2 regions of the Dyella agri genome follow, and region 2 is predicted to be linked to the other one. Evidence: predicted binding sites of a transcription regulator. Region 2 holds the regulator's gene; the other holds the start of a gene.
The links. The regulator sigma-54, encoded in region 2, starts transcription at its own class of promoters, with help from an activator protein. The targets are predictions, from matches to a motif close to TGGCACGNGCNTTGC.
Positions count from the first base shown of each region.

Region 1: a site for sigma-54 is predicted at 2,200-2,214, ahead of fliE (flagellar hook-basal body complex protein FliE). Genes of this name have one in related genera too.

Region 1 is NZ_JADIKL010000009.1:27,013-31,458, forward strand. It holds gene ISP14_RS15085 (PilZ domain-containing protein) at 1-394, shown strand, start outside; gene ISP14_RS15090 (sigma-54 dependent transcriptional regulator) at 739-2,172, shown strand; gene fliE (flagellar hook-basal body complex protein FliE) at 2,282-2,608, shown strand; gene fliF (flagellar basal-body MS-ring/collar protein FliF) at 2,655-4,352, shown strand; gene fliG (flagellar motor switch protein FliG) at 4,342-4,446, shown strand, end outside.
Region 2 is NZ_JADIKL010000002.1:455,383-459,828, reverse strand. It holds gene lptC (LPS export ABC transporter periplasmic protein LptC) at 1-247, shown strand, start outside; gene lptA (lipopolysaccharide transport periplasmic protein LptA) at 189-869, shown strand; gene lptB (LPS export ABC transporter ATP-binding protein) at 873-1,592, shown strand; gene ISP14_RS04530 (RNA polymerase factor sigma-54) at 1,826-3,292, shown strand; gene hpf (ribosome hibernation-promoting factor, HPF/YfiA family) at 3,447-3,770, shown strand; gene hprK (HPr(Ser) kinase/phosphatase) at 3,906-4,446, shown strand, end outside.

The DNA of each region.
Region 1 (4,446 bases), on a different contig from region 2:
GCGCCGCGCCGATTTCGGCGACGACGACAATCCATTGATGCAGGAAATGCTGCGCATGGATGCCAAGCTCACCGCGCTGGTGGAAATCGTGAACCAGCTGCTGGCACCCGCCGCCACGCTGCCGCCGCGCCATGCGCTGCGTTTCAATGCCGTCGGTGCCCTGCTGCCGGCCGCGCTGCTGCCGCCCGGCGATGGCTTGCGCCTGCGCCTGCACTTCGATGCCTGCCGCAGCTTGCCGCTCGAACTGGTGGGGCGCGTGGTGCGCGTGTTCGACGACGGTCGCGGTTTCATGGAATTCGCGACGCCGGGCGATGCGATAAGTGACGCGATTGAGCGCCTCGTGTTCCGTCATCACCGACGCAAAGTGGCAGAGGCGCGCCAGCAGCTTGGATGAGCCGCCGACGTAGTTGTCATTTCGCATGTGATATCGATCACAGTTGCGCAACTTCCGCTGAAAAAATTTCGACGCCCGTCACGTGCTTCCGGATGCCTTCGTCACGAAGCCGGCGCCTGGCAAAGACCTTTCGTTTCATGCGTTTGCGGCAAACTCTTGCGCACGCCGCCCAGTCCGGCCGTCGTGGTTCATCCGACGAGCGACGTTTTGCTGTCGCCACGGCCGCCAAAGTTGGCCTCCTTGTTGCTCTTGGTTCATCGAGCCGGCGACGGAAAGTCGGCACAGACGAACAGCGCGCCCCGCTGGAAGCCGTGGGCTGCGATTTGTGCGTAAGGAGAAGGGGTGTGCAGAAATTCGATTTCCTCGTTATCGAGCCTGATGCGGAACGTGCAAGCGCCGTGCTGTCGGCGCTTCATTTCCTGGGCTACCGGCCGCGACACGCCGCGGACTGCAAGCTAGCCGACGAGTCCATTCACGATTGGCGCGCGGTATACGTGGGCGGCGTCGACGACGAAGCCGAGACCGAGCGCCAGCTGGGCCTGCTTGGCGACGCCGCGCATCGCGTGCCGATGCTGGTGGCGGCCGACGTGCCGCTCGCCGTGCGCTATGCGAGGACAGCGGCGCAGTCCGCCGCGCGCGTGGGCATGCTGGAGTTCCCGTTGCGCTACGAACAGGTGGCCGAGGCGCTGCGCGGCATCCATGCGCGCCAGCCCGATACCCAGCCCGCCGCGCTGCGCTTCGTGGGCAACTCGGCGCCGATGCTGCGCGTCAATGCGCTGATCCGCCAGGTGGCGCCGTTCGATTCGACCGTGCTGGTGCTGGGTGAGTCCGGCACCGGCAAGGAAATGGTGGCGCGCGCCGTGCACGAGCATTCCGGCCGCCGCGACAAGCCGTTCGTGGCGATCAACTGCGGCGCCATCCCGGCCGAGCTGCTGGAAAGCGAGCTGTTCGGCCACGAGAAGGGCGCGTTCACCGGCGCGATCAGCGCGCGCAAGGGCCGCTTCGAACTGGCCGAGGGCGGCACGCTGTTCCTCGACGAGATCGGCGACATGAGCCTGCCGATGCAGGTGAAGCTGCTGCGCGTGCTGCAGGAGCGCGTGTACGAACGCGTGGGCGGTACCCGCACCCAGCGCTGCGACGTGCGCATCATCGCCGCCACCCATCGCAACCTGGAGCAGTCGATCGCCGAAGGCCGCTTCCGCGAGGACTTGTTCTACCGTTTGTCCGTGTTCCCGCTGGAGCTGCCGGCGCTGCGCGAGCGGCTGGAAGACCTGCCGCTGCTGATCGAGGAATTCAACCAGCGCCTGGCCCGCCGCGGCCTCGGCGTGGCGCGCTTCAGCGCCGGCGCGATGCAGACGCTGCGCGATCACGCGTGGCCGGGCAACGTGCGCGAGCTGGCCAACCTGGTCGAGCGCATGGCGATCCTGTGCCCGCACGGCGAGGTGCGCGCCAGCGAACTGCCGTCGAAATACCGTCACGCGCACGCCGGCGACGAAGTGCACGGCGCCGCCCTGCTGGCCATGATGGAAGACGGGCTGGTGCCCTCCGCTGCGATCGGCGTGCAGCCGGTGGATGAGGCGCAGCGCCTGTTGCCCGAGGACGGTATCGACCTGAAGGACCACCTGGCCGACATCGAGGTGGGGCTGATCCGCCAGGCGCTCGACGTCACCGGCGGTGTGGTGGCGCACGCCGCGCGCCTGCTGCGCATGCAGCGCACCACGCTGGTGGAGAAGCTGCGCAAGTACGGCCTGCAGGCCAACAACAGCCTGGCGGCGTGAGAGCGGCCACGCATCGCGCGCGATGCGTGGCACGGCTCGTGCATTCACAGCTTCAAACCCGTCACGCGACGGGATTTCGTCTCCCACCCATCGGCATGGATCCCGCGCCATGAGCACGATCGACGTCAACAACCTGCTTGCCCAGATGCGCCAGATGACGGCGCAGGTGCGCATGCCGGAAACCGCGGTGCAGGCGCCGGCCAGCAGCGGGCCCTCGGATTTCTCCAGCCTGCTCAAGCAATCCATCGCCGCCGTGGGCAACAGCCAGATGCAGGCGGGTCAGATGGCCGCCAGCTTCGAACGCGGCGATCCCGGCGCCGACCTCGGCCGCACCATGATCGCAGTGCAGAAGGCCGATCTCTCGCTGCGCACGATGGTGGCGGTGCAGGGCAAGCTGGTCGACGCCTACAAAGACGTCATGAACATGTCGGTCTGACGCCGGCGCCACGATTACCGAACCATACTGACCGACGAGCAGCCGCATGGCCGACAACGCCATCGCCACGACCGACAACAGCGGCGTGCGCCTGGACTCCCTCAAGCAGATCACCCGCAATCCGGCGGCGCGCCAGCTCGCGCTGCTGGTGGCGGTGGCTGCGGCGGTAGCGCTCGGCGTGGCGGTGGTGCTGTGGTCGCGCGGCCCGAACTACGGCCTGCTGTACGCCGGGCTGGACCAGAAAGACGCCGCCGCGATCACCCAGGAGCTGCAAGCTTCCAGTTCCGCATACAAGCTGGGCGACGATGGCACTTCGATCATGGTGCCCGCCGCCGACCTGGCCGCGTTGCGGCTGCGGCTGGCGGCGAAGGGCTTGCCGCAGGGCAGCGCCGCGATCAACACGCAGTCGGCCGGCGATTCGCCGTTCGGCATGAGCGACCTCGCCGAACGCACGCGCTACCAGCAGATGCTGGAGAGCGACCTCGGCGCCACCATCGCGTCGCTGCAATCGGTGCGCGCCGCGCGCGTGCACCTGGCCATGCCCAAGCCTTCGGCCTTCATCCGCGACAACCACGGCGCCAGCGCCTCGGTATTGCTCACGCTGTACCAGGGACGCCAGCTCGATGCGGGACAGGTCGCGGCGATCGTCCACCTGGTGGCATCCAGCGTGCCGGGGCTCGATCCCAACCAGGTCTCGGTGGTCGACCAGCAGGGGCGGCTGCTGACCAGCAGCAATGCGGACTCGCCTGATGCGGCGGGCGACGATCGCCTGCGGCTGGCCACGCGCATCGAGAACGGCTATGCACAGCGCATCGAAGAACTGCTGACGCCACTGGCCGGTCCCGGCCGCGTGCGCGCGCAGGTCAACGCGGACCTGGATTTCAGCCAGACCGAGAAGGCCAGCGAGACCTACGGCCACGATCATCCCGCGTTGCGCAGTGAGCAGGTCAGCAGCGAACAGCATGGCGCGGGCGAGGCTGGCGGCGGCGTGCCCGGCGCACTCAGCAACCAGCCGCCGCAGACCGTGGCGCAGCCCACGGCCGCCAAGCCGAACGCCGGCGCGGCCGCCAAACCGGGCAGCGCGACCGCGGTGACCGGCAGCCGCGATACCGACAGCTCCAACAGCGCCACCCGCAACTACGAACTGGACCGCACCATCAGCCACGTCAGCGACCCGGCCGGCCGCCTGGCCCGTCTCACGGTGGCAGTGGTGGTGGACGACAAGCTGGTGGGCGGCGCCAACGGCGCCAACGGCGACGCCAAGAGCGTGCCCTTCACCGCGCAGGAACTGCAGCACCTCACCGACCTGGTGAAGAACGCCGTGGGTTTCGACGCCGCACGCGGCGACAGCGTCAGCGTGATCAACCAGGCCTTCCATCGCAACGGCGCACCGGATGCGCAGCCGGCGACGCCGCTGTGGGAACGCCCCGGCGCGCTGGACCTGATCAAGCAAGGCCTCGGCGTGCTGGTAGCGCTGCTGGTGGCGTTCGGTCTGTTGCGCCCGCTGCTCAAGGGCTTGCTGCGCAGTGCGCCGGCGCGGGAAGCCTTCGCGACGCCGCTGCCGAGCGTGTCCGTACGGATAGGCGACGACGAGCCGCGCGAAAGCAGCCAACCGGTCCGTATCGATATGGCGCCTACGCTGGCCTACGAACAGCGCATCGGCCAGGCCCGCCGGATGGTGGGCGAAAACTCCAAGCAAGTGGCGCAGGTGGTCAGGAACTGGGTGGGCGAAGATGGCAACTAACCGTTCCGAAGCGCCCGTCACCGGCGCCCAGCGCGCGGCGATCCTGCTGCTGACGCTCGGCGAGCAGGATGCGGCCGAGGTGCTGAAACACCTG
Region 2 (4,446 bases):
CCCCGCGTTCACCGATGCCAAGGGCGCGCCGCAGGCGGAAGTGACCATCGATACCTCCGAAGTCACCGCCTGGCCGAAAGACAACCGCATGGAAACGGCGGAAGCGGCGCACGCCGTGCAGGGCGCACGTACACTGGACGGCATCGGCATGCGCGCCAACCTCAACGACAACCACCTGGAGCTGCTCGATGCAAGCCAAGGCACCTTCCCGCCACGCCCGCGCCAGTCGCATCCGCGCAAGTCGTGACGTCCTCGGCGCGGCCTGCGTGGCGGCGCTTCTCGCGCTGGTCCCGCTGGCGGCCAGCGCCAAGAAATCGGATCGGCAGCAGCCGATGAACTACGTGGCCAAGCACACCGACGCCTACAACGCGCCGAACACGGTCACCACGCTCACCGGCAACGTCAAGATCACCCAGGGCACCATGCTGGTCACCGGCGATGTCGCCAAGATCTACCTGGACGCCGACCAGCAGGTCTCGCGCGTGGTGGTCACCGGCAAGCCGGCGCACATCCAGGAGCTGGACGAGAACAACAACCTGATGACCGGCGACGGGACCACGCTGGACTACGACAACCTCAACAGCATCGCCGTGCTCACCGGCAATGCGGTGGTGGACCAGCAGTGCCGCGGCGAATTCCACGGCGACAAGCTCACCTACAACCAGAACACCAGCCTGATCACCGGCGACACCGCCGGCGACGGCTTGGTGCACGGCGTGATCCTGCCCAAGAACACCGCGGCCACGCCGGTGATCTGCAAGAAGCCGCCCACCGCGCAGCCGGTACCCGACAACGAGCCGGTAGCCGGCAAGCTGCCCGCCAAGGCGGTCGCGCCCGCGACGGCACCTGCACCGGCGAAGGGCAACTGATCGATGCTGTCCGCTGAAGGTCTGCAAAAAAGCTTCAAGGCGCGCCAGGTGGTACGCGACTTCGCCTTCTCCATCCGCGAGGGCGAAGTGGTGGGTCTGCTCGGCCCCAACGGTGCCGGCAAAACCACCTGCTTCTACATGGTGGTGGGCCTGATCGAGGCCGACGCCGGCACGATCAAGCTGGACAAGCAGGAGATCACCGGCCTGCCGATGCACATGCGCGCGCGCCTGGGCATCGGCTACCTGCCGCAGGAGGCCTCGGTGTTCCGCCGGCTCAGCGTGGCGGACAACATCATGGCCGTGCTGGAACTGCGCGAAGGCCTCAGCGCGCAACAGCGCGATGCAGAACTGGAAAGCCTGCTCGACGAGCTGAAGATCGCCCACATCGCCGGCCAGAAAGGCATCAGCCTCTCCGGCGGCGAACGCCGCCGCGTGGAGATCGCCCGCGCGCTGGCCGCCAACCCGCGCTACATGCTGCTGGACGAACCCTTCGCCGGCGTCGACCCGATCTCGGTCGGCGAGATCCAGCGCATCGTGCGCCACCTCAAGGAACGCGGCATCGGCGTGCTGATCACCGACCACAACGTGCGTGAGACGCTGGGCATCTGCGACCGCGCCTACATCCTCAACGACGGCGAAGTGCTGTCGCGCGGCACCCCCGCCCACATCCTCGCCGACGAGAAGGTGCGCGAGGTCTACCTGGGCCGCGAATTCAGGTTGTAAGAGCCTGTTCAATCCCCGGCTCTCCGGGTTGTTTGCCGCGGATTCCAAGTGCTGGCGCGTGGCGCGGCGCCAGCCGGCCGTCGGGTCAACTGCACGCTGCCGCACGGTGGGCAACGCGGTTGCGTGAAGGTGTCGCACAGGCTCTAACGCCGGCTTCACAACAGCGGCGCGCGGCTATGGCCGCCCCCGCCGGCTGCGGGTAGGATGGAGCCCAGTCCATCCAACCGGCCGGCATGAAACCCGCACTCCAGTTCCGCCTCCATCAACAGCTCACCCTGACGCCGCAGCTGCAGCTGGCCATCCGCCTGCTGCAGCTGTCGCAACTGGAGCTGGAGGCCGAACTGCGGCAGCTCGCCGAAGGCAATCCGCTGCTGGAATTCGCCGACGAGAGCGAGGAAGAAACCGTCACCGACGAGGCTGCGCCGGAAGCCGAGTACGCACAGGCGCCCAGCCCCGCCGAAGCCGCCGCCGACCAGAGAGTCGACGGCGACGATGGCGCCGAATGGGCCGACGACGGCGGCGGCAGCGTCGAAACCCCGATCGACTTTTCCAACGGCACCGGCAGCAGCGGCAACACGCGCGGCGACGAGGACTTCGAGCCACAGAACGTGGCACCCGAAACCCTGCAGCAGCACCTGCTGTGGCAGCTCAACCTCGCCGGCTTCAATCCGCGTCAGACCGCGATCGCTACCGTGATCATCGACGCGCTGAACGCCGACGGCTACCTCGCCGACGGCATCGAGGCGGTGCGCGCCGCGTTGCCTGAGAACATCGCCGCCAGCCTCGACGAGATCGAGGCGGTGCGCCGCCGCCTGCAGGGCTTCGACCCGCTGGGCGTGGCCAGCCTGGACCTGCGCGACTGCCTGCGCAGCCAGCTCGAGCAGTTCAGCGCCGACACCCCGCAGCGCGAACTGGCGCTCGCCATCGTCGACAGCGAACTCGAACTGCTCGCGCGCAACGACATCGCCAAACTGGCGCGCAAGCTGCGCGCCGGCGAGGACGAGGTGGCCACCGCCGCCGCGCTGATCCGCAGCCTCGACCCGCGCCCCGGCGCGGCGCTGGACACCACGCCGGTGGAATACGTGGCGCCCGATGTCTATGCGGTGCGCGACGGCAGCCGCTGGCAGGTGCGCCTGAACCCGGACGCGCAGCCGCGGCTGGGTCTGAACCAGCACTATTGCAACCTGATCGCCCGCGCCCGCGGCGACGACGCCAGCTGGATGAAAGGCCAGCTGCAGGAGGCGCGCTGGCTGCTGAAGAGCCTGGAATCGCGCGCCGAAACCCTGCTCAAGGTGGCTAGCGCCATCGTGCGGCGGCAGAGCGCCTTCCTCGACTACGGCCCCGAGGCGATGCACCCGCTGGTGCTGCGCGAGGTGGCCGAAGAAGTGGGCATGCACGAATCCACCATTTCGCGCGTCACCACGCGCAAGTACCTGCACACGCCGCGCGGCACCTTCGAGCTGAAGTATTTCTTCTCCAGCGGCGTGTCCACCGAGGACGGCGGCAGCGCCTCGGCGACTGCGATCCAGGCGATGCTGCGCAAGCTGATCGAGGCGGAGGACCCGCGCAAGCCGCTGTCCGACCAGGCGCTGGCCGAGGAGCTGAAAGGCAAGGGCATCCAGGTCGCCCGCCGCACCGTGGCCAAGTACCGGGAGGGGCTGCGCATTCCCAGTTCCAGCGAACGCCAGCGGATTGGCTAAAGGATGGACCTATCCACCTAAAGGGAACTTGCCTGCAGGAAAAACGCTCCCATTACCCGTAGTGAAGGATGATCGACGACACGCCACGGCACTCCGTCCGCGGCGCGTCCATCCCGCCGCGAAACGCGGCAAGCACCACCAGAGGAGGCGTACCATGCAATTCCAACTCAGCGGCCAGCAGATCGAAGTCACCCCCGCGCTGCGCAATCACGTCGAATCCAGGCTAGATCGCCTCCATCGCCTCGACGACAAACTGATCAGCCTTACCGTGGTGCTCTCTGTGGACAAGCTGCAGCACCGCGCGGATGCCACGCTCGGCGTCACCGGCGCCACCCTGCACGCCGAGGCTGCCGAGGCCGATATGTACGCTTCCATCGACATGCTCTTCGACAAGCTGGTCAACCAGTTGCGGCGCCACCGCGAAAAGATCTCCGACAAGCACCAGCGCGCCGTGCGCGACGAGCGCCAGTACGGCTGATGTCCCCCTGCGGGCCGCCCGGCGACGGGCGGCCCGCATGCCTTCCCGCGAAACACGTCTTCCGCCCAAGCTGGCACAATGGCCCTGCCCCGCCCCGGACCCCACGGGCGGCGCGCGACGCAAAGGACCGAAGGCTTGGACCGGCTCACCGCAAGACAACTCTACGATGGCGTCAACGAGCGCATGGCGCTGCGCTGGCAGGCCGGCATGCGCGGCGAATCGCGCACGCTGGAGCCCGGTGCCGCGCAGGCGCGCCGGCCCTCGCTGATCGGCTACCTCAACGTCATCTACCCGAACAAGATCCAGATCATCGGTTCGGAGGAGCTGAATTTCCTCGACGGCCTCGACTCGCGCCAGCGCTGGGAGGTGATGCACAAGATCGCCGCCAGCCGGCCGGTGGCGCTGATCGTCACCAAGGACCAGGCGATCCCGTCCGACCTGCGCGAGGTGGCCGAGGAAACCGACACGCCGCTGTGGCTCAGCTCCAAGCGCGGCCACGAGCTGCTCACCTTCCTGCAATACCACCTGGCGCGCCAGCTGGCGGCGAAGACCACGCTGCACGGCGTGTTCCTGGAGGTGTTCTCGATCGGTGTGCTGATCACCGGCGAGGCCGGTTCCGGCAAGAGCGAGTTGGCGCTGGAACTGATCAGCCGCGGCCACCGGCTGGTCGCCGACG